DNA from 3 places in the Streptomyces sp. NPDC094032 genome. Region 1 is predicted to be linked to each of the others. Evidence: riboswitches for the same ligand, from Rfam matches in the RefSeq annotation. Region 1 holds a riboswitch; each other region holds the start of a gene.
What was found. Region 1 has a riboswitch for cyclic di-AMP ahead of ABTZ54_RS06185 (M23 family metallopeptidase). Riboswitches for the same ligand answer to the same signal wherever they lie in the genome.
Positions count from the first base shown of each region.

Region 1 (10,272 bases):
AGCCAGGCGAGGGCGACGGTGGCGACCTCGGCGTCGTGGGCCTCGGCGACCGCGTCGAGCGCGGCGAGCACCTTCTGGCCCCGCTCGGTCTCCAGGTGCTGGGCCGCGCTGCCCGCGCGGACGCTGGCGACGGCGGCGCCCGGGCGGTACTTGCCGGTGAGGAAGCCGGAGGCGAGCGCGAAGTACGGCACGGCGCCGAGGCCGGCCTGCTCGGCGGTCTCCAGGAGGGCGCCCTCGTAGGTCTCGCGGGAGACCAGGTTGTAGTGCGGCTGGAGCGCGACGTAGCGGGCGAGCCCCTCGGCCTCGGCGAAGTCGAGCGAGGCGCGCAGCCGCTCCGGGGAGATGTTGGAGGCGGCGACGGCCCGCACCTTGCCGTCCTTGACCAGCTGGTCCAGGGCGGTGACGATCTCCTCGACCGGCACGGTCTCGTCGTCGAAGTGCGTGTAGTAGAGGTCGATGTAGTCGGTGCCCAGGCGGCGCAGCGACTCCTCGGCGGCGGCCTTGATGGTGGTCGCGCTCAGCCCCTTGAAGCGGGGGTGGGCGCCGACCTTGGTCGCGACGAGGACGTCGGCGCGCTTGCCGCGGGAGGCGAGCCAGCGGCCGATGACGGTCTCGGACTCGCCGCCCTCGTTGCCCTCGACCCACGAGGAGTAGGTGTCGGCGGTATCCACGAAATTGCCGCCCGCGGCGGTGTAGGCGTCGAGGACGGCGAAGGACTGCGCCTCGTCGGCGCTCCAGCCGAAGACGTTGCCGCCGAGGGCGAGCGGGAAGACGTGCAGGTCGGAGGAGCCCAGCTTGCGGAGAGAAGTCATGGGGTGATCAACCCTCCGCACGGCCGTGCCTATTCCGCTTCTCCGGGAGGAGCGGCGGATTCTCCGGGAGGAGCGGCGGACCTCAGACGGTCAGGCCCTTCGACCGCAGCCAGTCGGCCGGGTCGATGCCGCCACCGGACGGGGTGTGGACCTCCAGGTGGAGGTGGGGGCCGGTGACGTTGCCGGTGGCGCCGACCCGGCCGATGGTGTCGCCGGTGCCGACGGACTGGCCCGCGCCGACGGTCATCGAGGACAGGTGGCAGTACCAGACCTCGGTGCCGTCCGGCAGCTCCAGGACGATCCGGTAGCCGTACGAGCCGGACCAGCCGGCCGACTTCACGGTGCCGCTGTGGACGGCCTTGACCGGGGTGCCGGTGGGCGCGGCGAAGTCCAGGCCGGTGTGGTAGCCGGAGGACCACATCGAGCCGGCCTCGCCGTAGGTGGAGGTGATCGTGTACGAGGAGGTGGGCAGCGCGTAGCTCGCGGCCAGCTTGGCCAGGCGCTCGGCCTCGGCCTTCGCCGCCGCCTCCTTGGCGGCCGCCTCCGCCTCGGCCTTCGCCTTCGCCTCGGCCGCGGCCTTCTCCGCCGCTGCCGCCTTGGCCGCCGCCTCGGCCTTGGTCGCGGCCTCCGCCGCGGCCTTCTCGGCGGCGGCCTTCTGCGCCGCCTCCTTCTCCGCGGTGTCGGCGGCGGCCTGCTGCTGCTCGGCCTGCTGGAGGATGCGGGCGCGCAGCGCCTCGCCGGCGTCGGCCTGCCGCTCGCTGCCCGCGGGCGCGTCGGCGGAGGCGGTGTCCTGGGGAGTGGTGTAGGTGAGGGCGGTGAGCGGCTGCGGGTTGTTCGTGACCTCGGTGCTCGCGCCGGAGTCCTTCTCGTCGCCGCCGATGAGGTCGCCGATGCCGGGCAGTTCGGAGGCGTTGGGCAGGCCGAGGTCCGGCAGGGCTATGGCGACCGGGGGCTTGTCCTGCGCGGTGGCCAGGCCGCCCGCGCCGACGGCGGCGATGACGCCGACACCGAGGACGGTGGAGGAGCGGGCGAAGTTGGAGCGCTGCTTGACGACCCGGTGACGGCCGCCGGAGCGGTTCTGGGCCCGCAGCGAGTCCTCGGTGGGGTTCCATTCCTCCCCGCCCGTGCCCGCGGCGCCGTAGGCGCCGAAAGAGTCGAAGGGGGCTTCGGGAGCGGGGGTGTTGGAGGCCACGGAGGCGCTCTCCTTTCCTTCCTTCTCGCCTACCGGGTTAGCTGACGGGTTCGGAGCAGGAAGGTCTCCTACGGGTGTGCCGCACGGGTGCGGCGTGGCCCGATTCACCCCAAGTGGTGGTTCCCCGGTTCCCTTGCGGAATTCGGCGCACGCGCGCGGTGCCGTCTCTTGCGACGGCTGGGACGACCGCGCTGCGTTATCGAACGTTAATAGACACGGCCTCCCGATTCCAAGCCGTTCCCCTTGATCATTAGCTGAATTGACAGGGAATGGCCCGACTTGACCCCCAGTCAGACGGGATCCCGGTCACACCCAGAATCTGACGTTGTATCAATTGTTATCGGAGTGACACCCCCCGACTACGGCCGGTCACCGCCCTCCGGCGAGGCCCCGCCCGGCGGCACCACCGGCATCGTCCGCCGCCGCTCCTGCTGCCCAGCCGCCGGGCGGCTCACCGCAAGGAGCGCCATGTCGTCGGTCGAACCACCGCCCGTGTGCCGGCGCACATCCGCCACCAGCGCGTCCAACAGCTCCTCGGGACCGGGGAAGAGCCGCCCCGCGAGCCGCGCCGCCGGATCGTAGAAGACCCCCCGCGCGTCCCGCGCCTCCGAGAGACCGTCCGTGTAGAGCAGCAGCGTCGCACCCGCCGGGTACGGCGTCTCGTCGGCCCGGTCGGGCCACGCCGCCAGCTCCGCCATCCCCAGCGGCAGCGCGGCCTCGCTCGGCACCAACCGGTCGAGCCCGCCGTCCCCGTACAGCAGCAGCGGCTCGGGATGCCCCCGGTTCACCACCCGTACGAGCCCGTCGCCGCGCGGGATCTCCGCGAGGACCGCCGTCGTGAACCCCTCGAAGGCGTCGGGCCCGTCCCGCCGGGTGCCCTCCCGGTCCAGCGCCCGGTCGAGACGCCGCGCCACCCCCTCCAGCGTCGGCTCCAGCTCGGCCGCCTCGCGGAAGGCGCCGATGACCACGGCGACCGCCTCCACCGCGTCGAGCCCCTTGCCCCGCACGTCGCCGACGACCAGCCGTACCCCGTAGGGGGTGTCCTGTACCGCGAACAGATCGCCGCCGATGAACGCGTCGGCCTGCGCCGCCTCGTACCGGGCCGCGATCTGCAGCCCGCCGATCCGCTCGGCGGGCGCCGGAAGGACCGCCTTCTGCGCCGCCTCCGCGATCACCCGCACCGACGCGAGCCGCTCGCCGCTGCGCCGCACCACCCGGTTGATCAGCATCGCGAGCGCCGAGACGGTGAGGACGGTCAGCGTCTCGGTGAGCGAGGGGATGTCGTCGCTCGTCCCGTTGTAGAGGTGCAGCCCGACGCTGGCGAGGACCGCGGCGATGCCCGTCAGGAGCGTGGTGAGGGTGGAGAAGAAGGGGGCGGCGATCAGCGGCGCCGCGGAGAACAGCGGCGCCGCCGTGTACGCGGGCGGGGTGAACAGGTCGTAGAACACCCCGCCCACGATGATCAGCGGAGGCAGCGCGCGGATGAAGCGGCGGGCGAAGGCGTACGGACCCCGGCTCGCTCCCCCGCCACCGGGCCCGTGCCGCCCCGCTGCTCGCGCCACCTCTGCTCTCCCGCCTGGACCTGGGCCCGCCTGGACCTGGGCCCGACCGGCCCCGGACCCGCTGGACCAGGGACCGCCCCGAGGACGACGCGAGGACCCGCGCCCTCCCTCAGGGTGCGGTCAGCCGGTGCCCGTCGGCGACTCCCGCGCGGCCGACTGGCGTACGGCGGACGGGACGGCGAGCCGCCCGCCCCGCGCCAGCGCCGCCATGGCCACCGCGCAGCCGAGCCCCACCGCGCACAGCGTCAGCCAGGGCACCGCCGACCAGCCGGTCAGGTCGAGCAGGGCGCCCGTCCCCAGGTTCCCCAGGGTGATGCCGATCCCGCAGACGGTGTTGTAGAGCCCGTAGTGGGTGGCGACCCAGCGGCCGTCGGCGAGCGCGACCACGGTGTCCATCTCGTAGGGGTAGAGCACCGCGTTCGCCGCCGCCAGGAGCGCCGCGCACAGCAGCAGCCCCGGCAGCGAACGCCCGCCGCCCAGCAGCGCCGGCGGCAGGAACGCCACGCCCATCAGCGCCAGCCCCAGCACCAGACACCGCTCCCGGCTCAGCCGCCGCTTGCACCAGGCGGTGATCCGCAGCTGCCCGACGAGCGCCACCAGCGCCGACACCACGAACAGCGCCGTCGTCACCGCCGTGCTGTCCGCGGCGAGCGGCAGCGCCAGATAGACCTGGAACGACAGCACGTACGACCCGGTCATCGCCAGCGAGAACAGCCAGAACACCCGGTTGGCGAGCACCGTCCTGAACTGCCCCCGCTCCCGCCCCTCCCCTACGGGCGCCTCCTTCCGCACGGGCAGATGCCGCAGCTGTACGAGGGTGAGCCCGGCGAACAGCACCGCCGCCACCACGCACGTCAGCTGGAACGACACCCCTGTCAGGGCCACCCCGACGAGCGGACCGAGCAGGATGCCCGCCTGGTAGTACGTGTTGAACAGCGCGAACGCCTCCACGCGCCGCTCCCCCGCCTCCACCGCGAGATAGGCCCGCACCGCGGGGTTGAACAGCGCCCCCGCCAGACCGGTCGCCAGCGAGGCCGCGATCAGCATCGGCAGCGACTGCGCGAAGGCGAGCGCCCCGAAGCCGACCGTCCGCAGCGCGCACCCGGCGACGATCAGCGGCTTGTAGCCGAGCCGGTCGGCGAGCGCGCCGCCGACCAGGAACATGCCCTGCTGGGACAGGTTCCGCGCGCCGAGGACCAGCCCGACCGCCCAGGCCGCCATGCCGAGGCCGTCGGCCAGATGGGCGGCCAGGTACGGCATCAGCATGTAGAAGCCGAGGTTGATGGTGAGCTGGTTCAGGAAGAGCAGCCGCACCGCCGGGTCGAAGGTGCGGCTCTGCTTCCAGATCCCTCCCGGGGAGGGAGCGGTCGTCGTGCTCAACGGACCCGCTCCGCCCGCTCCAGCACCCGGCGGGTCCAGCCGCGGACCGGCTCGCCCTCCGCGTACCCGGCGGGGTCCTCCCGTACGGGACCGTCGAGCAGCCCGTGCACCTCGCAGAAGTCGTCGTTGAAGACGGTGTCGAAGTAGCGCTGCGGCCCGTCGGGGAAGACCGCCGCGATACGGGTGCCGCGCGGCCGGGTGCGGGCCAGCCAGCCCGCGACCAGCGCGACCGCGCCCACGCTCCAGCCGCCGGTGGCGAACTGCCGGGACGCGAGCCGCCGGGCGGCCCGCACCGCCTCCGCGGGACCCACCCAGTGGATCTCGTCGAAGGCGTCGTGGTCGACGTTGCCCGGGTGGATGGAGGAGCCGAGCCCGCGCATCAGCCGCTCGCCGGCCGGCAGGCCGAAGATGGTCGAGTTGATGGAGTCCACGCCGACGAGCTCCAGGGCGGGGCTGGTGGTGGCGCGCAGCGCGCGGGAGATGCCGGCCGAGTGGCCGCCGGTGCCGACCGCGCAGACCAGCACGTCGATCCGGTCCAGCTGCTCGCCCAGCTCGGCGGCGAGCCCGGCGTACGCCTGGGTGTTGTCGGGGTTCCCGTACTGGTTGGGCCACCAGGCCCCGTCGAGGGCGATCAGCAGTTCGGCGACCCGGTCCATCCGGGCCTGCTGCCAGCCGCCGTCCGGGCTGGGCTCGGGCACGACGTGCACGTGGGCGCCGTGGGCGGTGAGCATCCGCTCGACGATCGGTTCGAGGCCGGGGTCGGTGACGACATGCACCGGGTGGCCGTGCAGGATCCCGGCGAGCGCGAGCCCGAGCCCGAGGGTGCCGGAGGTCGACTCGACGATGGGGGCGCCCGGCCGCAGCTCGCCGCGGCGGCGGGCCTGCTCGACCATGTGGAGGGCGGCGCGGTCCTTGATGCCGCCGAAGTTGAAGCCCTCCAGCTTGGCCCAGTAGCCGTCGTCCATCCACAGGACGGGGGTGTTGCCGACGGTCTGGCTGGCCACGGAAAGCAGGTTGGCGGGATTGCTCATGGGGGGTTACGTCCTTGGGGTGGAGCAGCCCCGGCGTACGGGGCGTGCGGAAGGAGCGAGGTCACGGAGGTGCGCGACCCGGCTCAGTTCCGGTCCACCCCGAGCGCGATCAGAAGTCGGCCCGGCACGGGTCCGGGCCCGGCCCGGCCGTGCACACAGCGGGTGTGCGGGGCCTCGGGGAACACCTCGTCGTACGCGAGGAGGGCGCCGCCGGCGTCCGGCGCGGGGAACTGCGCGCCGGCGGACTGCGCGGGCAGATGCGCGTCGAAGGACCACCCGTCCCCGGGCCGCTCGCAGCCGTGCGGGAGCCAGGGGGCGGAGAGGACGGTGGCGGTGGCCGCGGGGGCGGGGCCGCCCGGCACCACGGAGGCGACGGAGGCGGACACCGCCTCTGTCCGGGCCACCGTCTGCGCCGCCGTCTGTGCCTCCGGCGCCGCCAGCGCGTGCCCGTGCGCGCCGTGGCAGACGCCCGCGATCAGCGCGACGAGCGCGAACAGCAACAGGACGGCGGGTGCCCGCCGTCCCGCCCGTCGCAGTTCCGTCACGCTCTGGTCACTCATGGTGCGCGCGAGATTACGTGGCGCACGCGCGGCACGCAAAAGAACGGGCCGGGTTTTGGCCACCGTTTACTTGCGGGCGTATTGCCTTTCCGGTTGCCTGCGGCTACGGGTTCGGGCACGCGGAAACGACGAAGGCCCGGATCCGTTTCCGGATCCGGGCCTTCGTGCTACTGAGTAGCGGGGACAGGATTTGAACCTGCGACCTCTGGGTTATGAGCCCAGCGAGCTACCGAGCTGCTCCACCCCGCGTCGGTGAACACAACCTTACGGCATGAATGCCCAGGTCACGAAATCCATTGTCGCGGGGCGTCCGCCGCGGCCCCCGTCAGCAGCCGCAGTCGTCCGAGTCGACCGGCGCGGTGAGCGGGTCCGCGGCCTTCTGCTCGGCGCCCTCCCACGTCTCGTAACCGAACCCCTCGCGCACCCAGTACTCGAATCCGCCCAGCATCTCCTTCACCTGGAAGCCCAGCTGGGCGAGGGCGAGCGCGGCCCGCGTGGCGCCGTTGCAGCCCGGGCCCCAGCAGTACGTGACGACCGGGACGTCCTTGTCGAGGAGCTGCTCGGCCTGCTCGGCGATCAGCGCGGTCGGCAGGTGGACGGCGCCGGGCACGTGCCCCTGGTCCCAGGAGGCGGTGGACCGCGAGTCGATCACCACGAAGCCGGGGTCGCCGCCGGTGGCCCGGGCGTCGGCGAGGGCGGCGGCCACGTCGGAGACGTCGGCGTGGAAGGCGAGGCTCGCGGAGAAGTACGCGACCGCGGCGGCGGGGGCGGCCGGCGGGGTGCGGAGGACCGCGTTCACGGGGTTGACCTGCGTCGATGTCGTCGTCATGGCCATAAATCTAGGCAGGACGATCACCACGCTGAAGTGCCGATCCACGGCACTGGGAGGCTTCCCCCGGGGAATCCCGGCTGTTTGCCACGCCCCGGCGGGAATCTCACGTACCGGGACCTGTCACATCCACGCCCCGCCACCCGTCATGCCCAGGGGACGGACACGAAGCCGCGCCGAGACGAGGGGAAAAGCCCTGATGGACCCGATGACCCCTACGGACCCTATGACTTCTACCGATAGAGACCTCCTGGCCGCCCGCTTCGACGCGGACCGCGGCCATCTGCGGGCGGTGGCCTACCGGATGCTCGGCTCGCTGAGCGAGGCGGAGGACGCCGTCCAGGAGGCCTGGTTCAAGCTGAACCGCTCCGACACGGGCGACGTGCGGAACCTCAGCGGCTGGCTGACCACCGTCGTCGGCCGGGTCTGCCTCGACATGCTCCGCGCCCGCGCGGCCCGCCGCGAGGACCCGCTGGAGTACCACGTGCCGGACCCGGTCGTACGGGAGGAGGGCGTCGCGGACCCCGAACGGGAGGCGCTGCTCGCCGACTCGGTGGGGCTCGCCCTCCTCGTCGTCCTGGAGACGCTGGCCCCGGCCGAGCGCCTCGCCTTCGTGCTGCACGACCTGTTCGCGGTGTCCTTCGACGAGATCGCGCACATCGTCGACCGCTCCCCCGCCGCCACCCGCCAGCTCGCCAGCCGTGCCCGCCGCCGCGTCCAGGGCGCCGCGCCGGCCCCCGCGCCCGACCTGGCCCGCCAGCGCGAGGTCGTGGACGCCTTCCTGGCCGCCTCCCAGGCGGGCGACTTCCAGGGCCTGCTGACGGTCCTCGACCCGGACGTGGTGCTGCGCGCCGACGGCGGCACCCTCCTGAAGGCCGCCTCCAAGCTGGTCCACGGCGCCGAGGCCGTCACCGCCCAGGCCCTCACCTTCGCCAAGTTCCGCCACGCCGCCCGCCCGGTCGTGGTCAACGGCGCAGCCGGCCTGATCTCCCTCACCCACGGCCACCCGGTCGGCCTCATGGCCTTCACCATCACCGACGACCGCATCGTCCAGATCGACATCCTGGCCGACCCGGAACGCCTGACGGCCCTGGGGGTGAACGCCTGACAGCCGGTCACGGCCCCGCTCGCTCCCGGCGTCTCAGTCCCGGAGCTCGAAGTCGCCGGGCCGCCATGAGCCGTCGAAGGCCGCCTGCTCGGGGCCGTAGATGCGGAAGTACGCGAACCAGCCCCGGCCCGGGACGGTCTGGACCCACCGGCCCTCGCCCCCGGCCGGTTCACTCGGCCCGAAGTACAGGTCCACGTGGTCGGCGCCCTCCGGCTCCAGCTTGTCGAAGAGCGAGCGCAGCGCCGCCTGCCCCTGGTCGGCGACGACCTCGGAGCGGGTGGCCGCGTCGTAGACCGTGACCGACCAGAAGAGGGTGGCCGGTACGCGGAGCGGCACCCGCAGCCGGTAGGTGCGCCCGCCGTCGAGATAGGTGCCGTCGGCGTCCCGCAGCCCCAGCCAGTAGAGGGAGCCCGCGCCCTTCTCCCGGCGGAACATCGCGGGCGAGGCGACGATCGCCTGCGCGAACCACCGGTCCCTTGCTTCCACGTCGAGCGAGCCGGGCCGCTCGAAGGTGCCGTTCTCCGGCCGTAGCCCCGCCCACTCCCAGGTGCGGTCCGGCCACACCATCCGGTCCGGCCGACGCGAGGCGAACGCCGACACCAGCATCTCCTCGCGGCCCTGCCGCGCGGCCTCGACGAGGATCCGCTCCATCCGCGCGTCGGGGGCGAAGGGCTCGCCCGCCGCGATGCCCAGCTCGGCCAGCAGGCCGAGCATCGGCCGCAGTTCGTCGACGGGCGGCTCACTGTCGACCACCGAGTGCAGGACGCGCCAGTACTCCAGGTTGTCCTCCCAGGCCAGCGGCGTGGTGTCCATCGGCAGGCCGTCCTGGTCCAGCACGGCGAAGGCGGGCGGATCGTCCTTCCGGGCCAGCGGATAGAAACGCACGGACGCCAGCAGCCGGTTCGCCGCCGCCACGTCGCCGCCGAGGGGCAGCGCCCGCAGCGCGCACAGCACCTGCCAGGTGTCGCTGCGCACGACCTCGTACCCCTCGGCCTCCGCCGGCACGGCGCCGTCGTACCCGGGCGGCAGGAGCAGGACCTTGCCGCCCTTCGGGCCGTTGCGGCCGGGCAGACCGAGGTCGACCAGCCACCGGTGGTAGTGGTCGTCGACCAGGCCCACCAGCGGGCCCGCCGGGAGTTCGATCACCAGCGGCCCGCTCTTGCGCAGGTCCAGGCCGCCTCCGAGGTAAGGCGTGTCCGAGTTGAGCGTGAACCCCACGTGGTGCGGCCGCGCCACGACCAGCGGCGCGGACTCGTTGTCCACCGCCCCCGCCGCCCGCGTACCGCGCAGGATTCCCTCCATCGACACGACCGGGTAGAAGAACCGGTACGCCTCCACCGCCCGCCGCAGATCGCTGCGTTCGTACGACGCCGCCGCACTCTCCGCCACCGGATATCCGCCCCGGAACTCCACCTGCTCCACGACGTCCCACCTTCCTGCCGGCTGCCGCCCCGGCACCATCCGACCGGGCACCCCCTCACCCTCACCGAGCCGACCACACGCGGCGAGCGCTGTCCGCCGAACGGGTGACGGCCGACGACCCCCACGACGCACTTCGGGCACTCATCGGGCACGCAGACGCCCCGAAAGGCCGTCAGACGCACTGCGGCCCGACCGGGAAACCCCGATCGGGCCGCAGAACACGCAGGTCAGAAGGTCGGCGAGGACTCTCCGACTGGTAGGCCGTGTGGGACTCGAACCCACAACCAATGGATTAAAAGTCCACTGCTCTGCCAATTGAGCTAACGGCCCGTGGACAAGCACACCCGTGCAGCATAGCCGGAGAGCTCCCCGAAAC
Region 1 covers NZ_JBEOUE010000003.1:20,363-30,634, forward strand. The annotation lists gene ABTZ54_RS06180 (aldo/keto reductase) at 1-812, opposite strand, end outside; gene ABTZ54_RS06185 (M23 family metallopeptidase) at 895-2,004, opposite strand; cyclic di-AMP (ydaO/yuaA leader) riboswitch at 2,017-2,162, opposite strand; gene ABTZ54_RS06190 (PP2C family protein-serine/threonine phosphatase) at 2,364-3,566, opposite strand; gene ABTZ54_RS06195 (MFS transporter) at 3,687-4,946, opposite strand; gene ABTZ54_RS06200 (PLP-dependent cysteine synthase family protein) at 4,943-5,977, opposite strand; gene ABTZ54_RS06205 (hypothetical protein) at 6,061-6,537, opposite strand; tRNA gene ABTZ54_RS06210 (tRNA-Met) at 6,713-6,786, opposite strand; gene ABTZ54_RS06215 (rhodanese-like domain-containing protein) at 6,863-7,366, opposite strand; gene sigJ (RNA polymerase sigma factor SigJ) at 7,593-8,474, shown strand; gene ABTZ54_RS06225 (DUF1254 domain-containing protein) at 8,508-9,896, opposite strand; tRNA gene ABTZ54_RS06230 (tRNA-Lys) at 10,151-10,226, opposite strand.

Region 2 (10,272 bases), on a different contig from region 1:
AGAGGCCGGTGTCGACGATGGTGACGGCGTTGTTGAAGAGGTCGGTGCGCTGGACGCCGGTCATGTTGGCGGAGGTCTGCACGACGACGTCGTTCGCGCCGCCGGTGTTCGAGAACAGCCAGAACTTGTTGTGGTTGATGGCGCCGTCGGGGTCGCCGGGCAGCTGCCGGGTGCCGATGCAGCCGCGTCCCGCCGGGCAGGCGAAGACCCAGGAGCCCTGGGCGCGGTCGGTGCCGAGGCGGGTGACGAGCCGGGGGTACTCGCCGCCGGTCATGGTGGCGGAGGTGTTGTCGACGACGACCCGGACGTTCACCCCGCGGTCCTTGGCGGCGCCGAGGGCGTCGGTGACGGTGTCGTCGGTGAAGGTGTAGAGCCCGGCGGTGATGGTGGCGCCCGCCGGGGTGCCGCCGATCAGGCCGATGATGTGGTCACGGACCCGGTCCTGGGCGGCGGCGTCGCCGGACGGGTCGTTGAAGGTGGCGGTGGTGGTGACCGCGGCGGTGTCGGCGGCGGTGTCGGCGCCGGCCGGGGCCGGGGCGGCCGCGAGCAGACCCGCTGCGACGGCCAGGGCGAGTGCCAGACGGGTGGGACGGCGCAAGGTTCCCCCAAGAGCACAGGACGACAGATACATGACAATCCGGACAGGAAAGGGACGGGGTGCCGGTCCGTACCGGCACCCCGCCTTCCGGATCCCGAAGGTCCGAACGTATCAGCGCCCTTCGGCCTCCGGGGCCCCCTCGGAGCCACCCGGCCCGCTCCCCGGCTCGTTCCACACCCTCGGCCGCAGCGCCACGCCCGAGACGCCCGAGCCCGGCGTGCGCACCGCGAGGAACTGGTTCACCCCGATGCGGTTGCGCTCGAAGGAGACCGCGCAGGCCGCCATGTACAGACGCCAGATCCGCGCCCGCCCCGGCGAGGTCAGCCGCACCGCCCGGTCCCAGTCCGCCTCCAGGTTCGCCACCCAGCGGCGCAGCGTCAGCGCGTAGTGCTCGCGGATGGCCTCCACGTCCCGCACCTCGAAGCCCGCGTCCTCAAGGGTCGTCAGGGTGCGCCCCATCGGCGCCAGTTCGCCGTCCGGGAAGACGTACGCGTCGATGAACTCGTCCACCTCGTAGGCCGACTCGTCCGGCTCCGGGCGGCGCGAGATCTGGTGGTTCAGCAGCCGCCCGCCGGGCTTCAGGAGCGCGTACAGCGCGTCCGCGTACTCCCGGTACTTCACCGTGCCCACGTGCTCGGCCATGCCGATCGACGAGATCGCGTCGAACGGGCCGTCCGCCACGTCCCGGTAGTCCTGCACCCGGATCTCGATCCGGTCGGTCAGGCCCTCCTCCGCGATCCGCTTGCGCGCGAACGCGGCCTGCTCGCGGGAGAGGGTCACGCCGACGACCCGGGCGCCGTACTCGCGGGCCGCGTGGATCGCCATCGAGCCCCAGCCGCAGCCGACGTCGAGCAGCCGGTCGCCCTCCTTCAGGCCCAGCTTGCGCGCGATCAGGTCCAGCTTGTCCCGCTGGGCGTCCTCAAGGGAGCCCTGCTCGGTCCAGTACGCGCACGAGTAGACCATCGACGGGCCCAGCACTATCCCGTAGAACTCGTTGCCCACGTCGTAGTGGTGACTGATCGCCTGCTTGTCCCGGCGGCGGGTGTGCCGCACGCCGCTGCGGCCGCGCATCTCCTCCACGGGCGGCTTCGGCGGCGGGAAGGGGCCGGCCAGCTTCAGCAGGGTCGCGGCGGCGGCCCGCACCTTCGGGTCGCGCGCGGTCTCCAGGAGCCCGCGCGACTCCTCGCCCCGCTCCCACAGGAATCCGGCGAGCCGGTCGAGGACCGTGTAGAGGTCCCCCTCGACGTCGATCTCCCCCGCCACCCATGCCCGGGCGAGCCCGAGCTCCCCCGGCTTCCACAGCAGCCGGCGCAGGGCACGGCGGTCGCGGATGATCAGTACGGGGCCGTCCGCGGGACCGGACTGGCTGCCGTCCCAGGCCTGGATCCGTACGGGGAGCGGGGCTCCCAGCACGTCCTCGGCGAGGGCGGTCAGCCGCGACGCGGCGTCGGCCATGATGAAACACCTCCGTGATCTCGTGCCCCAGAAATGCTTGTCACCAAGGGAACACCGTCGGTGGCCGTTCCACTCCCGTTCGAAGGCAACGCGTCCGGAAAAACACGCGAAAGGGCCGTCCGCACCACGGATGGCGGACGGCCCTTTTCGGGTCTTGCTGGGTCTTGCTGAGTCCTGCCGGAGTTACGAGGCCTTGGCCTTCTCCTGCACCGGGGCGGCCGGCGCCGGGGCGGGCTTGGCCGCCTCGTAGAACTCCTCGCGCGGGGTCTCCATGGCACCCAGGGAGACGACCTCGCGCTTCAGGAACATCGCGAGGGTCCAGTCGGCGAAGACGCGGATCTTGCGGTTCCAGGTCGGCATCGCCATGCCGTGGTAGCCACGGTGCATGTACCAGGCGAGACGGCCCTTGACCTTGATCTTCATCTTGCCCATGACGATCATGGCGACGCCCTTGTGCAGGCCGAGACCCGCGACGGCGCCCTTGTTGGCATGCGCGTACTCCTTCTGCGGGAAGCCACGCATCCCCGACACCACGTTGTCGCCGAGGACCTTGGCCTGACGCAGCGCGTGCTGGGCGTTCGGCGGGCACCAGGCGCGCTCGGCCGGGACGCCGGCCTTCATCGCGGCCAGGTCCGGGACCTGGGCGTTGTCGCCCGCGGCCCACACGTAGTCGAGGCCGTTGACCTGGAGCTTCTCGTTGCAGTCCACGTGGCCGCGGGGGCCGAGCGGCAGACCGAAGCGGGCGAGCGCCGGGTTCGGCTTCACACCGGCGGTCCACACGATCGTGTTGGAGTCGACCTCAAGGCCGTTCTTCAGCACGACGTGGCCGTCGACGCAGGAGTCCATCGAGGTCTGGAGGTAGATCTCGATGCCGCGGCCTTCAAGGTGCTCCTTGCCGTACTGGCCCAGCTTCGGGCCGACCTCGGGAAGGATCTTGTCGGCGGCGTCGACCAGGATGAAGCGCATGTCCTCGCGCTTCACGTTCTGGTAGTACTTCGCCGCGTCGCGGGCCATGTCCTCGACCTCGCCGATGGTCTCCGCGCCGGCGAAGCCGCCGCCCACGAAGACGAAGGTCAGCGCCTTGCGGCGGACCTCCTCGTCGGTCGTCGAGTCGGCCTTGTCGAGCTGCTCGAGGACGTGGTTGCGCAGGCCGATGGCCTCCTCGATGCCCTTCATGCCGATGCCCTGCTCGGCGAGGCCGGGGATCGGGAAGGTACGGGAGACGGCGCCCATCGCGATGACCAGGTAGTCGAACGGCAGCTCGTACGCCTCGCCGACGAGCGGCGAGATCGTGGCGACCTTGCGGTCCTGGTCGATGGTGGTGACCCGGCCGGTGAGCACCTCGGCTCCGCGCACGACGCGTCGCAGCGGGACGACGACGTGGCGCGGCGAGATGCTGCCGGCGGCGGCTTCGGGGAGGAAGGGCTGGTAGGTCATGTACGACCGCGGGTCGACGACCGTGACGGTCGCCTCCGCGTAGCGCATCTTCTTGAGGATGCGCCGAGCTGCGTACAGGCCTACGTACCCGCCGCCTACTACGAGGATCCTGGGACGCTCCGTGGTGCTCATGCATCCGAGTATCCACCCCTGCCTGGGGGGTTGCTCGTGCGCCCCTTCACAAGGTTGTCGGGGTCCTCTGCTACACTCCGCCGCCCACGTGACCCAGGTCATGGTCCTGCAAAGGAACCAGGGGGTGCCCGTGGACGTTGTTCACCCCCTGTGAACTGGCCCGGAGAGCCTTACGCAACGCAGAACCATGGGGTGCGTTCACACGAAGGAAACATCGAGCGAAGTGGCCCCCGGACCTACGAAAGGGCCCTGAGAACCCCCTCGAAGGGACCAAAGGCCCTCCTCGGGCGCCATCAGGGCCCTTTCTCTTGTGAAGAACTTCACGAACTTTTCCGACGGGACGTCCTCCAGGGGGCCCTGTCAGGCCTCATAGGCACCCGCTATGCGACGGATAGCGCGATCCCATCGAGGATGTCGTGCTCGCTGACGACCACCTCGGCGGCGCCGACACGCTCCATGATCTCGGCGAGGACCAGCGCACCCGCGATGATCACGTCGACCCGGCCGGGGTGGATCACCGGGATCGCGGCCCGCTCGTCGTGGGTGGAGGAGAGCAGCCGGGCCACCACCTCGTCGACCTGGCCACGGGAGATCCGGGCGTGGTGGATCTTCGTGGAGTCGTACTCCTGGAGCCCGAGCGCGATGGCGGCGACCGTGGTCACCGAGCCGGCCAGGCCCACCAGCGTCTCGGCCTCGCCGATCGGCACGGCCTCGGCGGCCAGGTCGAGCGCGGCCCGCACGTCGGCGCGGATCGCGGCGATCTCCTCGGCGGCCGGCGGGTCGTGCCGCACATGCCGTTCGGTCAGGCGTACGCAGCCGATGTCGACCGAGCGGGCGGCCTCGACGTGCCGGTTGCCGACGACGAACTCGGTCGAGCCGCCGCCGATGTCCACCACGAGCCGCCGGTCGTCGCCGTGCAGCTCGCCGGTGGCGCCGGTGAAGGAGAACTCGGCCTCCTGGTCGCCGGTGATGACCTCGGGCTCGACGCCCAGGATCCCGACGACCCCGTTCACGAAGTCGGCGCGGTTCTCGGCGTCGCGGGAGGCGGAGGTGGCGACGAAGCGCAGCCGGTCGGCCCCGACCCCGTACTCCTCGATGACGGCCGCGTACGCGCGGCAGGCGGCGAAGGTGCGCTCCAGCGCCTCGGGCGCGAGCCGGCCGGTCCGGTCGACGCCCTGGCCGAGCCGGACGATCGTCATCCGGCGGTCGAGCTCGATCAGCTCGCCCGTCTCCGGGTGCACGTCGGCGACGAGGAGGCGGATGGAGTTGGTGCCGCAGTCGATTCCGGCGACCCGGGTCACTCGGCGGACCCCTTCTCGTCACCGCACGGCGACACGCACGGCCCCTTCGCCCACCACTCGGGCAGCATCGCGAGGGCCTCGTCGCCGAACGGGTTCACGCCCGGGCCGGCGGCCAGCGAGTGCCCGACGAGGACGTGCAGGCACTTGACCCGGTCCGGCATGCCGCCGGCGCTCGGGAAGCCCTCCAGGACCTCGATGGCGTCGCGGCGCGCAATGTAGTCCTCGTGCGCGGCCCGGTAGGCGGCGGCGAGCTCCGGGTCGGTGGCGAGCCGGGCCTGCATCTCCTTCATGACCCCGTTGGCCTCCAGGGTGCCGATGGCCGAGGCCGCCCGGGGGCAGGTCAGGTAGTACGTGGTCGGGAACGGCGTGCCGTCGGGGAGCCGGGGCGCGGTCTCGACGACGTCCGGGTTGCCGCACGGGCAGCGGTGCGCGATGGCACGCAGGCCACGGGGCGGGCGGCCGAGCTGTGCCTCGAACGCCGCGATGTCCGCGTCGGTCGGCTCGGTGCGTTCGGTCTGCGGAGGAGGCGTTTCCATGGTGGATCCTGGGGTTGGTCAGTGGCGGTCGGCGCTGTCCACGCCGTCCCACAGGTTGTCGTACCAGGGGCGGTCCGTCGCGCCCTGGTCGGTGCGGGGCCGGTGCTCCGCGTCCGGGTCGTTCACGGTGAAGCCGGTCTCGCCGGGCATCAGGTAGTGCAGGTGCTCGCGGGCAAGCCGGCGCACATAGGCGGGGTCCTGGAGGCGGGCCTTCTCGTCCTTCAGCTGCTCGACCCGCTGGGCGGCCTCGGCCGACTTGCGCTGCTGGTCGGCGATCTCGCCCTGCTGGGAGACGTACTGCCGCATCGGGTAGGCGAGCGCCACCACGAGCGAGCAGACGACGAGGGCGAGGAAGGCCGCGCGGCCGGTGAGCCGGGAGCGGCGGGCCTGACGGCGGGTCTGGGAGCGGTAGACACGGGCGGCGGTCTGCTCGCCGAGCAGCCTGATCCGGGTCGCGGTCGAGAACCGGTCCCGGTCCTTCACGGCCATGTCGTACGCCTCCCCTTTTGCTGCCGACCCTCTTCACACGCACGTCCCCGCACACGGTACGGGACCGGGTGCGGGGACGTGCGGATCAGTGCGGGTGTCAGCCCTTGAAGCGCGGGAAGGCGCTGCGGCCGGCGTAGACCGCGGCGTCGTCGAGGATCTCCTCGATGCGCAGCAGCTGGTTGTACTTGGCGACGCGCTCGGAGCGGGCCGGGGCGCCGGTCTTGATCTGGCCGCAGTTGGTGGCGACGGCCAGGTCGGCGATGGTGACGTCCTCGGTCTCGCCGGAGCGGTGCGACATCATGCACTTGAAGCCGCTGCGCTGGGCCAGCTCGACGGCGTCCAGGGTCTCGGTCAGCGAGCCGATCTGGTTGACCTTGACCAGGAGGGCGTTCGCGGAGCCCTCCTCGATGCCGCGGGCGAGGCGCTCGGGGTTGGTGACGAACAGGTCGTCGCCGACCAGCTGCACCTTGGCGCCCAGCTTGTCGGTGATGACCTTCCAGCCGGCCCAGTCGTCCTCGAACAGCGGGTCCTCGATGGAGACCAGCGGGTACGCGGCGACGAGCTCCTCGTAGTACTCGGTCATCTCGGCGGCCGAGCGGGACTTGCCCTCGAACTCGTACTTGCCGTCCTTGTAGAACTCGGAGGCGGCGCAGTCGAGCGCGAGCGCGATGTCCTTGCCCGGGACGTAGCCGGCCTGCTTGATGGCCTCGACGATGAGGTCGAGCGCGGCGCGGTTGGAGTCCAGGTTCGGGGCGAAGCCGCCCTCGTCACCGAGGCCGGTGGACAGGCCCTTGGTCTTCAGGACGGACTTGAGGGTGTGGTAGACCTCGGTGCCCCAGCGCAGCGCCTCGGAGAAGGACTCCGCGCCGATCGGCGCGATCATGAACTCCTGGATGTCCACGTTGGAGTCGGCGTGCGAGCCGCCGTTCAGGATGTTCATCATCGGAACGGGCAGCAGGTGCGCGTTCGGGCCGCCGAGGTAGCGGAAGAGCGGCAGGTCGGACGCCTCGGAGGCGGCGTGCGCGACGGCGAGGGAGACACCGAGGATGGCGTTGGCGCCGAGCGAGGACTTGTCCGGGGTCGCGTCCAGGTCGAACATGGCCTGGTCGATCAGGCGCTGCTCGGTGGCGTCGTAGCCGACGAGCTCCGGGCCGATCTGCTCGATGACCGCGAGGACGGCCTTCTCGACACCCTTGCCCTGGTAACGGTTGGGGTCACCGTCGCGGAGCTCAAGGGCCTCGAACGCACCGGTGGAGGCACCGGACGGCACGGCAGCACGGCCGGTGCTGCCGTCGTCGAGGCCGACCTCGACCTCGACCGTGGGGTTGCCTCGGGAGTCCAGGATTTCCCGGGCTACGACGACGTCGATGGACGGCACGAGCATCTCCTTCTGGGATGTGACGCTGGTTGTGACGCATGCGGCAAGGTCTCGTTTCGCCTTGCGACAAGAGCCTAACCGGCTCCGGGGCTCCGGCCAGCCGGACGCCCGCCCCCTGGGACGAAAAAGGACCCAAGGGCATGCATCTGAGGACGAAAGACCCCTTACTACCGATGGGTAAGGGCCCGAACGGGGAAACCCCGGCCCGGAGCGCACGGGGGAAGGGCGCTCCGGGCCGGGGTGGTCACCGCGGGAGGGTCGTCAAGCTCACTTGAGGTGGAGCTGCTGGCCCGGGTAGATCAGGTCGGCGTTGGTGACGACGTCCTTGTTGAGCTCGAAGAGCTTGGCCCAGCCGCCCTTGACGCCGTGCGCCTGGGCGATCTTGCTGAGGGTGTCGCCGGCGACGACCTTGTACTCGCCGTCACCCTTCTTGACCTTCTGGCCGGTGGGGGTGGTGACGGTCTTCTTGGAGACGGTCTTCTTCTGCGTGGCCTTCGGCGCCTGGCGCTGCTCGCTGCGGGTCGTCGGCTGCTCGGTGGAGCGCTTCGACGAGGAGGAGCTGGAGGACGAGGAAGAGGACGAGCTGGAGGGGCTCGACGAGGCGGAGCCGCCGTTGTAGGTGGCGCTGGAGAGACCCACGCCACAGCTCGGCCACGCGCCCTTGCCCTGGCCGGCCAGGACCTTCTCGGCGATGGCGATCTGCTGGGACTTCGACGCCTGGTTGGCGGTCGGGGCGTAGGCGGTGCCGCCGTACGCGGCCCAGGTGGAGGCCGAGAACTGCAGGCCGCCGTAGTAACCGTTGCCGGTGTTGATGGACCAGTTGCCGCCGGACTCGCACGCGGCGACGGCGTCCCACTCGGAGGCGGTGGCGGCCGAGGCGGTGCCCGCGGTCATCAGCGGGGCGGCGACGGCGACACCGGCGACACCGGCGAGCGTGATGGCTCGGGTGGCCTTGGAGGGACGACGGTGTTTGCCCTTGTTGCCGGAAAACAGCATGGGAATTCTCCTCACCGACGCCTACGAGGTGAGCTGTCGGGTTCGGGCGTAGTGAGTTGCCCGGCCGCGTGTCCTTGCACGCGGCTTCACCCCAAGCCGATCGTCGGCCGTCTGTCTCAACGGCCGGGGCCGGCACTTACCTTGGGTCCCCCGCTCCTGCCTTCGGCGCTGACGCGACGACTGTTCCCATCGGTCGGCGGCAGGATTCGGCGTTACCGGTCGACGGGGCCCGCGGTGGCGAGCGGTCACGACCGTAGACATAGACCCGGCGGAAGTTCAAAGACCATCAACCCGGAAAAATCGCCCCTACTTGCTCCCCGGGGAGGGGTGTTTACGCAGGTGAGGGGCGACGCGAGCAAACTTTGCGGACGTGACACGCCAGTTCGGCAAGAGAGACCCATGTCTCACTTACTCATAACGGACATTCAGCTACGAACTACTCCGCCGCCGGGGCGGGCGCAGGCGTCAACTCAAGGCTCTGACCAGGGAGGATGAGGTCCGGGTCGACGCCGACCGTCTTCTTGTTGGCGTCATAGAGGGCGGTCCAGCCGCCGGGCAGCGCGTTCTCCTGCGCAATGTCCGACAGACTGTCACCCGGCTTGACGGTGTATTCGCCAGCCTTGCCCGAGTTGTCCGACTTCTGCCCGATGACCGTGCCTTCGGCCGTCGCGTTACCGCCGGTCACGCCATCCGCCGACCCGTCAGCCGGTGCGGCGTGACGTCCGGATTCGGGCGTGGCGTCCGAATTGCCCGGCTGCTCTGGCGCGGCGTCACCACGGTGCTTGCCGGAGCCGGGGGTGGCCGGATCCGTCGTACCGGGAGTAGCGGGGGTACCCGGGGTACCCGGGGTACCGGGAGCGCTCGGCGTACCGGACGCGTCCGGCGTACCCGGCGTCGTCGGCGTGCCGGGCGTCGCGGAGCCGCCGGGGGTGGCCGGGGTCGCGGGCGCGGTCGTGGCGCCGCCCGACGGGGTCGCGGGGGTGGCCGGGGTCGTCGTGCTCGCCCCGGAGCCGGCCGGGGTGCCGTCGGTCCGGTTGGACTCGGCGACCGGACCGGTGGACGCCTTGGGCTTGACGGCGGCGCCGGGCGCGACGGCGGGCTTCCTGCCGTCGTTCTTCAGGCCCGCGATCGGCGCGCAGGTGGCCCACTGGGTGTCACCCGCGGCGAGCGCCTTGTCGGCGATGGCGATCTGCTGCGCCCGGCTGGCGAGGTCCGCGCTCGGCGCGTACGCGAGGCCGCCGTGGCGCTCCCAGCTCTCCTGGGTGAACTGGAGACCGCCGTAGAGCCCGTTGCCGAAGTTGGCGCTCCACGCGCCTCCCGACTCGCACTCGGCGACCCGGTCCCAGGTCGGGGCGTCCGCCGCGGAGGCGGAGCCGGTGGCGAGCAGCGGCAGGGCCATGGCCGAGCCGGTGACGCCCGCCGCGACGACGAGCGCGGGGGCCTGGCGGGGTCTGCGGTGTCGTCCGTTCCCGGAGCGCATACGGACTGCCTTTCGCGTGACTGCTGAGACTGCGGGTGAACGTAGCGGCATTCGAACGTGAGTCACAAGTCGATGCAGCGGAGATCACGCGAAGATCACAGTCTTGACGGTCCGTCAGCTGGTTGGACCTTTGTGGGAAGCGCTGAACTCCACCGGAAGCGTGCGCAGGCCACGCATGATCAGCCCACCGCGCCACCGCAGTTCCTCGGGATCGGCCCCAAGTCGCAGGTCCGGCAGGCGAGTCAGGAGCGTCGCCAGCGCCGTCTGTCCCTCAAGGCGCGCCAGCGGGGCCCCCAGGCAGTAGTGGATGCCGTGCCCGTACCCGAGATGCTGGTTGTCGCGGCGCGCCAGATCCAGGGTGTCCGGCTCGTCGAACCGCGCGGGGTCGCGGTCCGCGGCGGCCAGCACCACCAGGACCGGGTCGCCGGCCGGGATCTCCTGGCCGCCGATCGTCACCGCCTCGGTGGCGT
Region 2 covers NZ_JBEOUE010000014.1:147,877-158,148, reverse strand. The annotation lists gene ABTZ54_RS21160 (phospholipase D-like domain-containing protein) at 1-598, opposite strand, end outside; gene ABTZ54_RS21155 (class I SAM-dependent methyltransferase) at 710-2,053, opposite strand; gene ABTZ54_RS21150 (NAD(P)/FAD-dependent oxidoreductase) at 2,237-3,622, opposite strand; gene ABTZ54_RS21145 (Ppx/GppA phosphatase family protein) at 4,003-4,923, opposite strand; gene ABTZ54_RS21140 (DUF501 domain-containing protein) at 4,920-5,459, opposite strand; gene ABTZ54_RS21135 (FtsB family cell division protein) at 5,478-5,948, opposite strand; gene eno (phosphopyruvate hydratase) at 6,046-7,332, opposite strand; gene ABTZ54_RS21125 (transglycosylase family protein) at 7,594-8,322, opposite strand; cyclic di-AMP (ydaO/yuaA leader) riboswitch at 8,326-8,500, opposite strand; gene ABTZ54_RS21120 (transglycosylase family protein) at 8,759-9,802, opposite strand; gene ABTZ54_RS21115 (cytochrome P450 family protein) at 9,917-10,272, opposite strand, start outside.
Region 2: another riboswitch for cyclic di-AMP. It lies ahead of ABTZ54_RS21125 (transglycosylase family protein); the one in region 1 lies ahead of ABTZ54_RS06185 (M23 family metallopeptidase).

Region 3 (10,272 bases), on a different contig from region 1:
CATCCGGCTGCAGTTCCTCACGGAGTCGCTGCTGCTGTCCGCGCTCGGCGGTCTGGCGGGGGCGGTCCTGGGGGCGGCCGCCACGCACGGCTTCGCCCTGGCGCAGGGCTGGACCCCGGTCGTGCCGCTCTGGTCGCTGGGCGGGGGTCTGGCCGCCACCCTGGTCATCGGGGCGCTGGCCGGTCTCTATCCCGCCGTCCGCGCCTCCCGGCTCGATCCGACCACGGCGCTCAACGCGACCTGACGGAAGCGGAAACGGAAACGGAAGCGGAAAGGGAAGCGGAAGCGCAGGACGCCGATCAGTCGCCCTGCTCCATGCCGGGCCGCAGGCGGCCGAGCAGGGCGTAGAGCATGGCGCTCTCGGCGGTGGTGAGCGTGTCGAGGGCGCCGTGGGTCGCCTGCATCTCCTCGCGGACGCGGCGGATGATCTCCCGGCCGCTGTCCGTGGCCACCACGTTCTTGACGCGGCGGTCGGAGAGGTCGGGCTCGCGGCGCACCAGCTCGCGGGCTTCGAGGCGGTCCACGATGCCGGTGACGTTGGACGCGTCGCAGACCAGCAGGGTGGCGAGGGCGCGCATCGGCAGCGGGGCGTCGAGCTGGGCGAGGACCTTGGCCTGGGTGGAGGTCAGGCCGTGGTGGGCCGCGGCCGTGGCGAAGTCCCGCCACTGGGCCGTGCCGATGGCGGCGAGGAGCTCCAGGAGCTGGAGCTTGCTGGGGGTCTCGGGGGCCGTCGCGCTCATGGTTCGAGCGTACTCAAGATCTTTCACATTATCAATTATTTACTTGACCCCCTTAACTATCGAGGTCTACCGTCATCGCCGAAACTACTTGATGGCATCAAACATCGACGTCCTGAAGAAGACGAGGGACGGAGCGATGAGGCATGGAGAAGGCCCCCACATGAGCAGCACCACCCCGCCGTCCACCGCCCTTGCCGGCGCCGGCGCCAGACGCGAGACCGTCATCGTCTTCGCGCTGAGCCTGGCGGCCATGGTCGTGTCGATGATGCAGACCCTGCCGGTCCCGATCCTCGGCCTCATCCGGGCCGACCTGGGCGTCTCCACGGCCGAGGTGAGCTGGGTGACGACCGCCACGCTGCTCTCCGCCGCCGTCTTCACGCCCCTGCTCGGCCGTTTCGGCGACCAGCACGGCAAGAAGCCGACCCTCGTCGCGGTGCTCGGCGTCATGGTCGTCGGCTCCGTCGTCGCCGCCCTGGCGACCTCGCTCCCCTGGCTGATCGTCGGCCGCGTCCTCCAGGGCGCCGCGACGGCGATCTTCCCGCTCGCGCTGTCGGTGCTGCGCGAGGAGGTCCGCCCGCAGAAGCTGCCCGGCGCCATGTCGCTCGTCAGCGGCACCCTCGCCTTCGGCAGCGGTCTGGCGCTCGTCGCCACCGGCCTGCTGACCTCCGGCCCGGACGCCGACTACCGCAGCGCCTTCTGGATGGCGACCGGCTTCGCCGCCCTCGCCCTGCTCGCGGTCCTCTTCCTGGTGCCCGCGACCCGCCAGAAGACCGGCGGCCGCACCGACTTCCTCGGCGCGCTGGCCCTCGGCATCACCCTGCTGCTCCTCCTGCTGCCCATCTCGCAGGGCCACGAGTGGGGCTGGACCTCCGGCCGTACGCTGGGCAGCTTCGCGGGCGCGGCCGTGATGACGGCCGTCTGGGTCCTGATCGAGCTGAAGGTCCGCGAGCCCCTCGTCGACATGCGCATGTTCGTCCACCGGCCGGTGCTCATGGCCAATCTGGCCGGCATCCTCGTCGGCTTCGGCATGTTCGCGAACTTCCTGGGCGTCTCCTATCTCGTCCAGATGCCCGAGGCCCTCACCGGATACGGATTCGACGCCTCGATCCTGCGTGCCTCCGTGCAGTTCCTGCTGCCGGGCGCGATCGTCTCGCTGCTCGCCTCCCCCGTCGGCGGCCAGCTGGTCCGCCACCGCGGGCCGCGTACGGCACTGGTGCTGGCCGCCGTGCTCGGCGCCGCGGGCTTCGGCTGGCTCGCCCTGGACCACGCCCACACCGCCTCGGTGATCGGCGCCGGTGTGATCGTCGGCGCGGCCGTCAGCTTCGGCTACGCGGCCATGCCCGCCGTCATCATGGCCAGCGTCCCGCACCACCAGAGCGGCATAGCCAACGGCATCAACTCCATCTCGCGCTCCACCGGCAGCGCGATCGGCAGCGCCGTCGTCACCACGATCCTGGCCTCCAGGACCGTGGAGCACCTGCCGGCGGGCGTCCCGCCGCTGCCCGCGGAATCCGGCTTCACCCTCACCTTCTGGATCGGGGCGACGGCCTTCGCCCTCGTCGCGGTGATCGCGCGCTTCGGCCTGCGCGCCGCCCAGGGTCCGCGTGCCACGGCGGCGCCCGCGCCCGAGGAGTCGCCCGAGCGGACGGACGCACCGGCGACCGCCTGACCCGGCCGGCCCGGCCCGCCCGTCGTATCCTCGGCGCGGCGGGCCCGGGCGTTCCCGGCGCGGACGGGAAGAGGCGGGAAGAGGTCGGACAGGGTGGCGGACAGCAGCAGGGCCGGGGCGACGGCCCGGGAGGCCGGATCGGGCTCGCTCGGCGCACGGGCGCGCGAGGCCGTCCTCCAGCGGATCGTCGACCGGCGGTACGAGCAGGGCGCCCGGCTCGTCGAGCGGGAGGTCGCCGAGGAGCTCGGCATGTCGCGCGTGCCGGTCCGCGAGGCGCTGCGCGCCCTCGTCGCCGAGGGCCTTCTGGAACTGCTCCCGCACAGCGGCGTACGCGTGCGGCGTCTGGAGCGCACCGACGTGGAGCATCTGTACGAGGTGTGGGAGCCGCTGGCGGTCCAGGCCTCGCGGCTCGCGGCCCGGGTCGCGGCGGCGGGGGACGCCGAGGGGCTCACCGCGCTGGAGGCGACGCTGCACCAGGCCGAGTCGGCGGCGGCCGAGGGCGAGGGGACGCGGGAGGTCGCCGCGCACACGGCGTTCCACGAGGGTGTCGTCGCCATGGCGGGCAATCCCCTGCTCGCGCGCATGATGGAGCAGCTCAGCTGGCAGCTGCGGCTGCTCTTCGGGCTCCGTGAGGAGCCCGCGCACATGCGGGCCCAGCACGCCGAGATGTTCCGGCACATCGCGGCGGGTGACGCGGAGGCGGCCGGGGCCAGCACGCTGCTGCACGTGCGGGACAGCAGGGCGGTCGCGCTGCGCTCCCTCTTCGGCGACGCCTGAGGATCTTTGTATACCAAGCGCGGGGCTGAACACTAGCCCTTCTTCCACTTACACCCTCCACACAGCCATTCATCTGGGAGTTCGCGCCCCCGGGTCACCCTTCCCTTGTTCGGCGCGCACAGCTTGGTATACAAAATCGGAGAGCCGTTGGTCTCTTCCTCAAGGAGTCCCCCATGCAGCCTTCCTCCCCCGCGCTCTCCCGCCGCACGATGCTGGCCGGTGCCGCCGCCCTGGCCGGTACGACGGCCACGACGGCCACGGTGGCCGCGACCGCCGCCCCCGCGTCCGCCGCCGGTGCCGGGCCCCAGCGGGACCGGGACCGGAACCGGGCCGTGGTCTTCCGCAACGTGCGCGTCCTCGGCGCGGCGAAGGCGACGGACCTCGTGGTCGTCGACGGGCGCGTCTCGGGCGGCCCCGTGCCGCGTGGCGCGAAGGTCGTCGACGGCGGGGGCAGGATCGCGCTGCCGTCGCTGGTGGACGCGCACATCCACCCGGACAAGACGACCTGGGGCGGCTCATGGGTGTCGCGGCGCCCGGCGAGCGGCATCGCCGACTACGTCGCCCAGGACGTGGAGCTGTTCCGCGCCCAGCGCCGGCCGGTCGCCGAGCGCGCGTACGGGCTGATGTCCCACGCCGTCGCCCGCGGCACCCGGGCGATGCGCGCCCACGCCGACGTCGCCCCCGCGTACGGGCTGGCCGGAGTGGAGGGCGTCGCCGAGGCGCGGGAGCGGCTGCGGCACGCGCTCGACGTCCAGATCGTGGCCTTCCCGCAGCACGGCGTCGTCCGGACCCCCGGGACGGCGGGGCTCCTGGAGGAGGCGGCCCGCGACGGGCTCGTGGACATGATCGGCGGCATCGACCCGATCGGCTTCGACCAGGCCCTCGACGAGCAGCTCGACCTGGTCTTCGGCATCGCGGACCGCCACGGCGTCGGCGTGGACATCCATCTGCACGACCGCGGCGAGAAGGGCGTCAGGGCCATGCGCGGCATCATCGACCGCACGCGTGCGCTGTCGCTCGCGGGCAAGGTCACCGTCAGCCATGTCTTCTGTCTGCCCGCCCTCTCGGACCGTGAACTGGGTGTGATCGCCGCCGACCTGGGCGCGCAGGACATCGCCCTCACGACCGTCGCGCCCTCCGACTCGCTGGTGCTGCCGATCGCCCGGCTGCGCGAGCACGGGGTACGGGTCGGCCTCGGCTCCGACGGCGTGCGGGACTCCTGGAGCCCGTTCGGCAACGCGGACATGATGCACCGCGCGCACCTGCTCGGCTGGGTGACGGACGTGCGCCTCGACGAGGAGCTGGCCGACTGCTACGGCGTGGCCGCGAACGGCGGCGCGGACGTCATGGGCCTGCCGCACGCCGACCTCCGGCCCGGCGCGCCGGCCGACTTCGTCCTCGTACGGGGCGAATGCCTGCCCCAGGTCGTGGTGGACATGCCGCGCCGGGACCTGGTCGTGCACGGCGGGGTCGTGGTGGCCAGGGACGGGGAGTTCCTGGCCTGAGCGACGGGCCGGGCGGGGGGCCCGCCGGGGTCACCCGGTGAGCGACTCGTAACGGACGCCCGTGAGTTCCTCGGACGCGGCCCACAGGCGTTCGCCCGAGGTGTCGTCGAGCGTCCATCGGGCCCGCCAGGACCGGGTGGGCGCGCCGCGCAGGCCCAGCTTCGGGCCGATGAAGGCGTCGGGGCGTACGCCGGGGGCGGTGGCGGCGTACAGAGTGGGCAGGGCACCGGTGTCGGCGGGCTGGGCGATGATCCGGTTGCCCAGCTCCATCACGCGCTCGGCGGTCTTGCGGCCCGCCTGCCGGGGGCCTTCCGTCTGCAGGTTGGTGGCGGCGTAGCCGGGGTGGGCGGCGGCCGCGACGATCCCGGCCCCGGCGGTGGCCAGGCGGCGGGAGAGTTCGTGGACGAAGAGGAGGTTGGCCGTCTTGGAGCGGCCGTAGGCGATCCAGCGGCGGTAGCGGCGCTCGGAGTTGAGGTCGGTGTGGTCCAGGTCGGACAGGGCGTGGAAGCCGCTGGAGAGACTCACGATCCGGGCGTCCCGACCGCGCGGCAGCAGGGGCATCAGGAGCCCGGTGAGCGCGAAGTGGCCGAGGTGGTTCACGCCGAACTGCGTCTCGAAGCCGTCGGCGGTGCGGCCTGCGGGCAGGGCCATCACACCCGCGTTGTTGACGAGCAGGTCGAGGCCCTCGTGCCGCTCGGCGTGGCCTGCCGCGAAGTTCCGTACGGAGGCGAGGTCGCCCAGGTCGAGCGGGGCGAACTCGGCCGCCGCGTCCGGGACTTCGGCGCGCAGCCGGGCCAGCGCGGCCTCGCCCCGGGTCCGGCTGCGGCAGGCGAGGACGACGTGCGCCCCGGCGCGGGCCAGCTCGCGGGCGGTGACGTAGCCGATGCCGCTGTTGGCCCCAGTCACCACCGCGACGCGTCCCCGCTGGGAGGGGATGTCCTGTGCGTTCCAGCCCGTCATCTCCGGGCGCTCCTTCCGGCCGTGTCGTCCCTATGATGCCGCCACCACGGGTGACGGCATCATAGGGACGCACCTCAGGGCAGCGGGGTGCGGTGCAGGGTGACCAGCAGGCGCCAGACCCGCTGCGCGATCTCGTCCGGGGTGGCCTCGATCAGGCCGTGCAGCCAGTCGGCGAGCACCCCCGCGAAGGTCGCGGCGACCGCCGAGGCGATCAGGTCGGGTTCCGGCGCCCCGGCCAGGGCGCGCTCGGTCCGGCTGCGCAGGCGCAGCTCCTGGTGGAGCACGAGCCCGAGCGGGCCGCCGCCGCCGGGGCGCAGCAGTTCCCTGTAGAGCCCGGCGTGCGGGGGCAGCCGGTGGAAGAAGTCGCTCAGCGCGGCGGGCGCGGCGGCCGGGTCGGGGACACCGCGCCAGGCGTGCAGGGCGTCGACGGCCTCGCGGACGATTCCGGCACAGGCGTCGGTCGCGAGCGCCTCCAGGTCGGCGTAGTGGAGGTAGAAGGTGGCGCGGCCGACCCCCGCCCGCCGGACCAGCGCGGCGACGCTCACCTGCGCGAGCGGGCTGTCCGCGCACTCCTCCAGCAGCGCCTGCCGCAGCCTGGACCTGGTCCGCTCGGCCCTGGGGTCCGCCGGTGCGGGGTTCATCCGGCCAGCAGGACGGCGCCGAGCGCGAGCGCGCCGGGGAGCGCCTGCGCGACCAGGATGCGCCGGTTGGCGGTGAGGCCGCCGTACACCCCGGCGACGACGACGCAGGCGAGGAAGAAGATCTGCGCCCGGAAGCCGGTCGGGTCCCCGGCGATCAGGCCCCAGACGAGGCCGGCCGCCAGGAAGCCGTTGTAGAGGCCCTGGTTCGCGGCGAGCGGGGCGGTGGCCCGGGCCATGGCCGGGTCGAAGCCCGAGAGCTTGCGCCCCGGAGCCTTCTCCCACAGGAACATCTCCAGGACCAGGAAGTACGCGTGCAGCGCCGCCACCAGGCCGACCAGCACGTTCGCGAGCGTATCCATCGACTCAACCGCTCCTCGGGTTTTATGGACAGGTGTCCATCATAGCTGGACACCTGTCCATGAAATCCCCGGAGCCTCAGTAGGCGCTGTTGACGTTGTCGATCGAGCCGTAGCGGTCGGCGGCGTAGTTGCAGGCGGCCGTGATGTTGGCGACCGGGTCGTAGAGGTCGTAGGCCGTGCCGGCGACGTGGTAGGCCTGGAAGGTCGGCTCGATCACCTGGAGGAGGCCCTTGGAGGGGGTGCCGGCCAGGGCGTTGGAGTCCCAGTTGTTGATGGCCAGCGGGTTGCCCGAGGACTCGCGCATGATGTTGCGGTGGATGCCCTCGTAGGTGCCCGGGATGCCGTTCTTGGCCATGATGGAGAGGGACTCGCGGATCCAGCCGTCCAGGTCGTTCGTGTACGAGACGGCCGAGACCGCCGAGGAGACCGCGGGGGCAGCCTGCGCCGCGGCCTGGACCACGGCCGCCGACGGGGCGGACGCCTGGGGCGCGACCGCCGGGCGGGCCGCGGCGGCGCCGCTCGCGCCGCCGCTCGCGGCGGCGTTCCGGGCGTCGATGGCGAGGCGCAGGCCGGGGCGGATGAGGCCGGGGTCGGCGCCCACGGCGGCACGGTTGTCGCGGTAGACCTTCTGCCAGCCGCCGCTCACGTGGTGCTCGCGGGCGATCTTCGAGAGCGAGTCACCGGCGACCACGGAGTAGCGCACGGGACCGCCCGCCTTGGCCGCCGGCACCGCCGCCTTTTCGATTGCGACGGAATGGACCGCGCGTACGGCCTGCGGGGTCTCAGCGGCGGCGCCGGTGGCTCCGAGGAGCGGCAGGGCGAGTGCGGCGCTGCCGGTGATGCCGACGACGGCCAGTCCGCGAGCGAGCGGGGCGCTCTTGGTGCGGCGGTGCTTCCCGTTTCCACGCATGGCGAGTTCCTCTCCTTCGCCTGCGAGGTGAGCTGTCGGGTTCGGGCAGGAGCTGCCCGGCCGCGCGGCGCGCGGCTTCACCCCGAGCCGCCCCGGTGACCGGGGCGGCGGAGAACCTGGGTCCCCCGCTCCTGCCGTACGTGTGGGTGGGTGAGTGCGGTGCCCGGGCGGCGGCAGGATTCGGCGTTCCGTCCGGATGACGGGTGACCGTAGGCGAATCCGAACGGCGAGAACAAGGGTCCAATTCGCAAAAGCAAGCAGATCTTTTAGCAGCCGGAAATAGGGCGATCGCGGTGCCGTGATCCAACTCGCCAACTGGTTTCCGGGGGCGCGCGCATGACTCCGCGACAGCATCTTGGGGACATGCCGGGCCGTGACTCAGATCACCGCCGGTCACTTAATCTGATATGTCCGGATCCATGCGATTTAGGAAAGGTTTGAGAAATCGGGGGTTCGCGACGACTGGCGGTCCGCTTCCGGGGCGGGATGATGGAGGGGCTGCGGGGTGGAGGAGGGACACGGTCTGGATGAGCGCGGCGGCCTTCCCTGCCGGACAGGACCCGGCGGACGGCGATCTCACCTTGGAGCCGGGCGGTCTCCTCGACGTCCTCGGGGTGGCCGCCGTCGTCCTGGACGAGCGCGGTCGGATCGCCCTGTGGAGCCCGCAGGCGGAGGAGCTCTTCGGCTACCCGACGGCCGAGGCCCTCGGCCGCCCCGCCGTCGCGCTGCTGGTGGAGGAGCGCCACCAGGACCTGGTGCGGTCGCTCTTCGCGCGCGTGGTGTCGGGCGCCGGGCCCTGGGCCGGGGTCTTCCCGGTACGGCACAAGGACGGCCACACGCTCCTGGCGGAGTTCCGCAACACCCGGCTCCAGGACGAGCGGGGGCGCCCCTACGCGCTGGGGCTCGCCTCCGACCGGGCCACGGACCGGCGCGTGGAGGAGCACCTGTCGCTGTCCTCGCTGCTGGTCACCCACTCCCCCATCGGCCTGGCCGTCCTGGACCACGGCCTCCGCTTCGTGCTGGTCAACCCGGCCCTGGAACGGATCGACGGCCTGGCCGCCGCCGCGCACCTGGGGCGCACGCTCCAGGAGACGATGGCGTCCCCGGACGCGGAGGCCCTGGAGACGGCGCTGGGCGAGGTCCTGGAGACGGGCGAGCCCGTGCTGTCCCGGAGCGTGCGCGGAGTGACCGGGCCCGACGGCGCGGAGCGGGTGTGGTCGGTCTCGCTCTACCGGCTGCGGACACCCGAGCGGCGGATCATGGGGGTCGCCATCGCGGTCAGGGACATCACCGAACAGCACCAGGCGGCCAGGACGGCGGCCCGGGCCCGCCGCCGGCTCGCGGTGATCGCGGCGGCCTCGGAGCGGGTGGGGACCACGCTCGACCTGGATCTCACCGCCCACGAGCTGGCGGACCTGGTGGTGCCCGAGTTCGCCGACATCGCCGCCGTCGACGTCCTGGAGTCCATCCTGACCGGGCCGCTCGCCGGGCCGGCGCGGACCTCGGGTCCCGCCGTGTTCCGCGCGCTCGCCGTGAAGGCCGCGTACACCACGCCGGCGCGGGAGGCCGCCGACCCGGTCGGCGAGCCCGCCCGCTACGGCGCCGAGCGGCTGGTCACCCAGTGCGCCCGCACCGGGCGCCCGGTCCTCGTGCGGCACGTCACCGACGGCGACCTGCCCCGGATCGCCAGCGGCGAGGCCACCGCCGCGCTGCTGCGGCGGGCGGGCATCCACTCGTACCTCGCCGTCCCGCTGCGGGCCCGCGGCGTGGTCCTGGGCGTGCTCGACCTGAAGCGGGCGCGCAACTCCGTGCCGTTCGACGAGGACGACGTCCTGCTGGCCGGGGAGCTCGCGGCCCGCGCCGCGGTCGCCATCGACAACGCCCGCTGGTACCGGCACCAGAGCCAGGCCGCCCTGGCCCTCCAGCGCCACCTGCTGCCGCACGGGCCGCCGCGGCTCCACGGCCTCGACGTCGCCTACCGCTACCAGCCCGCCTCGGAGTCGGTCGAGGTCGGCGGCGACTGGTTCGACGCGATCCCGCTGCCCGACGGCAAGACCGCCCTGGTGGTGGGCGACGTGATGGGCAGCGGCATCAACGCGGCGGCGACCATGGGGCAGTTCCGCACCGCCGCCCGCACCCTCGCCGGGCTCGGGCTCGCGCCGGGCGTGGTCCTGGAGCACCTGGACCGCACCGCCGCCGATCTGGACGACGCGATGGCCACCTGTGTGTGCGCCGTCTACGACCCGTACAGCGCGAGCTGCCGGGTCGCGAACGCCGGCCACCCGCCGCCCGTCCATGTCGCCGCCGGCCGGGCCCCCCGCCTGCTGGAGCTGACCGCGGGCGCGCCCCTGGGCGTCGGCGGCGTGCCCTTCGAGACCCAGGAGATCCCGTTCGGGGTGGGCGACGACCTGGTGCTGTACACGGACGGCCTGGTCGAGACCCGTGACCAGGACATCGACGTACGCCTCGAAGCCCTCACCGACCTGCTGGACCGCGCCCCGCTCCCCCTGGAGCAGATCTGCGACCTGCTGCTCGGCTCGCTGCGCGGGCCCGACGACCACGACGACGTGGCGCTGCTGATCGCCCGCGCCCGGCAGCCGTACGGAGAGGGGGCACCGTGAGCGACGCGCTCCCGCAGGACGACGGCCTGCCGCCCTTCACGGAGGACTGCGCCGCCGCGCTGCTCGACGGCCGGGGCCGGATCGAGGGCT
Region 3 covers NZ_JBEOUE010000010.1:92,743-103,014, reverse strand. The annotation lists gene ABTZ54_RS16620 (ABC transporter permease) at 1-244, shown strand, start outside; gene ABTZ54_RS16615 (MarR family winged helix-turn-helix transcriptional regulator) at 300-740, opposite strand; gene ABTZ54_RS16610 (MFS transporter) at 901-2,409, shown strand; gene ABTZ54_RS16605 (GntR family transcriptional regulator) at 2,503-3,186, shown strand; gene ABTZ54_RS16600 (amidohydrolase) at 3,360-4,691, shown strand; gene ABTZ54_RS16595 (oxidoreductase) at 4,722-5,651, opposite strand; gene ABTZ54_RS16590 (TetR/AcrR family transcriptional regulator) at 5,726-6,292, opposite strand; gene ABTZ54_RS16585 (DUF1304 domain-containing protein) at 6,289-6,651, opposite strand; gene ABTZ54_RS16580 (transglycosylase SLT domain-containing protein) at 6,728-7,561, opposite strand; cyclic di-AMP (ydaO/yuaA leader) riboswitch at 7,566-7,720, opposite strand; gene ABTZ54_RS16575 (SpoIIE family protein phosphatase) at 8,089-10,182, shown strand; gene ABTZ54_RS16570 (SpoIIE family protein phosphatase) at 10,179-10,272, shown strand, end outside.
Region 3: another riboswitch for cyclic di-AMP. It lies ahead of ABTZ54_RS16580 (transglycosylase SLT domain-containing protein); the one in region 1 lies ahead of ABTZ54_RS06185 (M23 family metallopeptidase).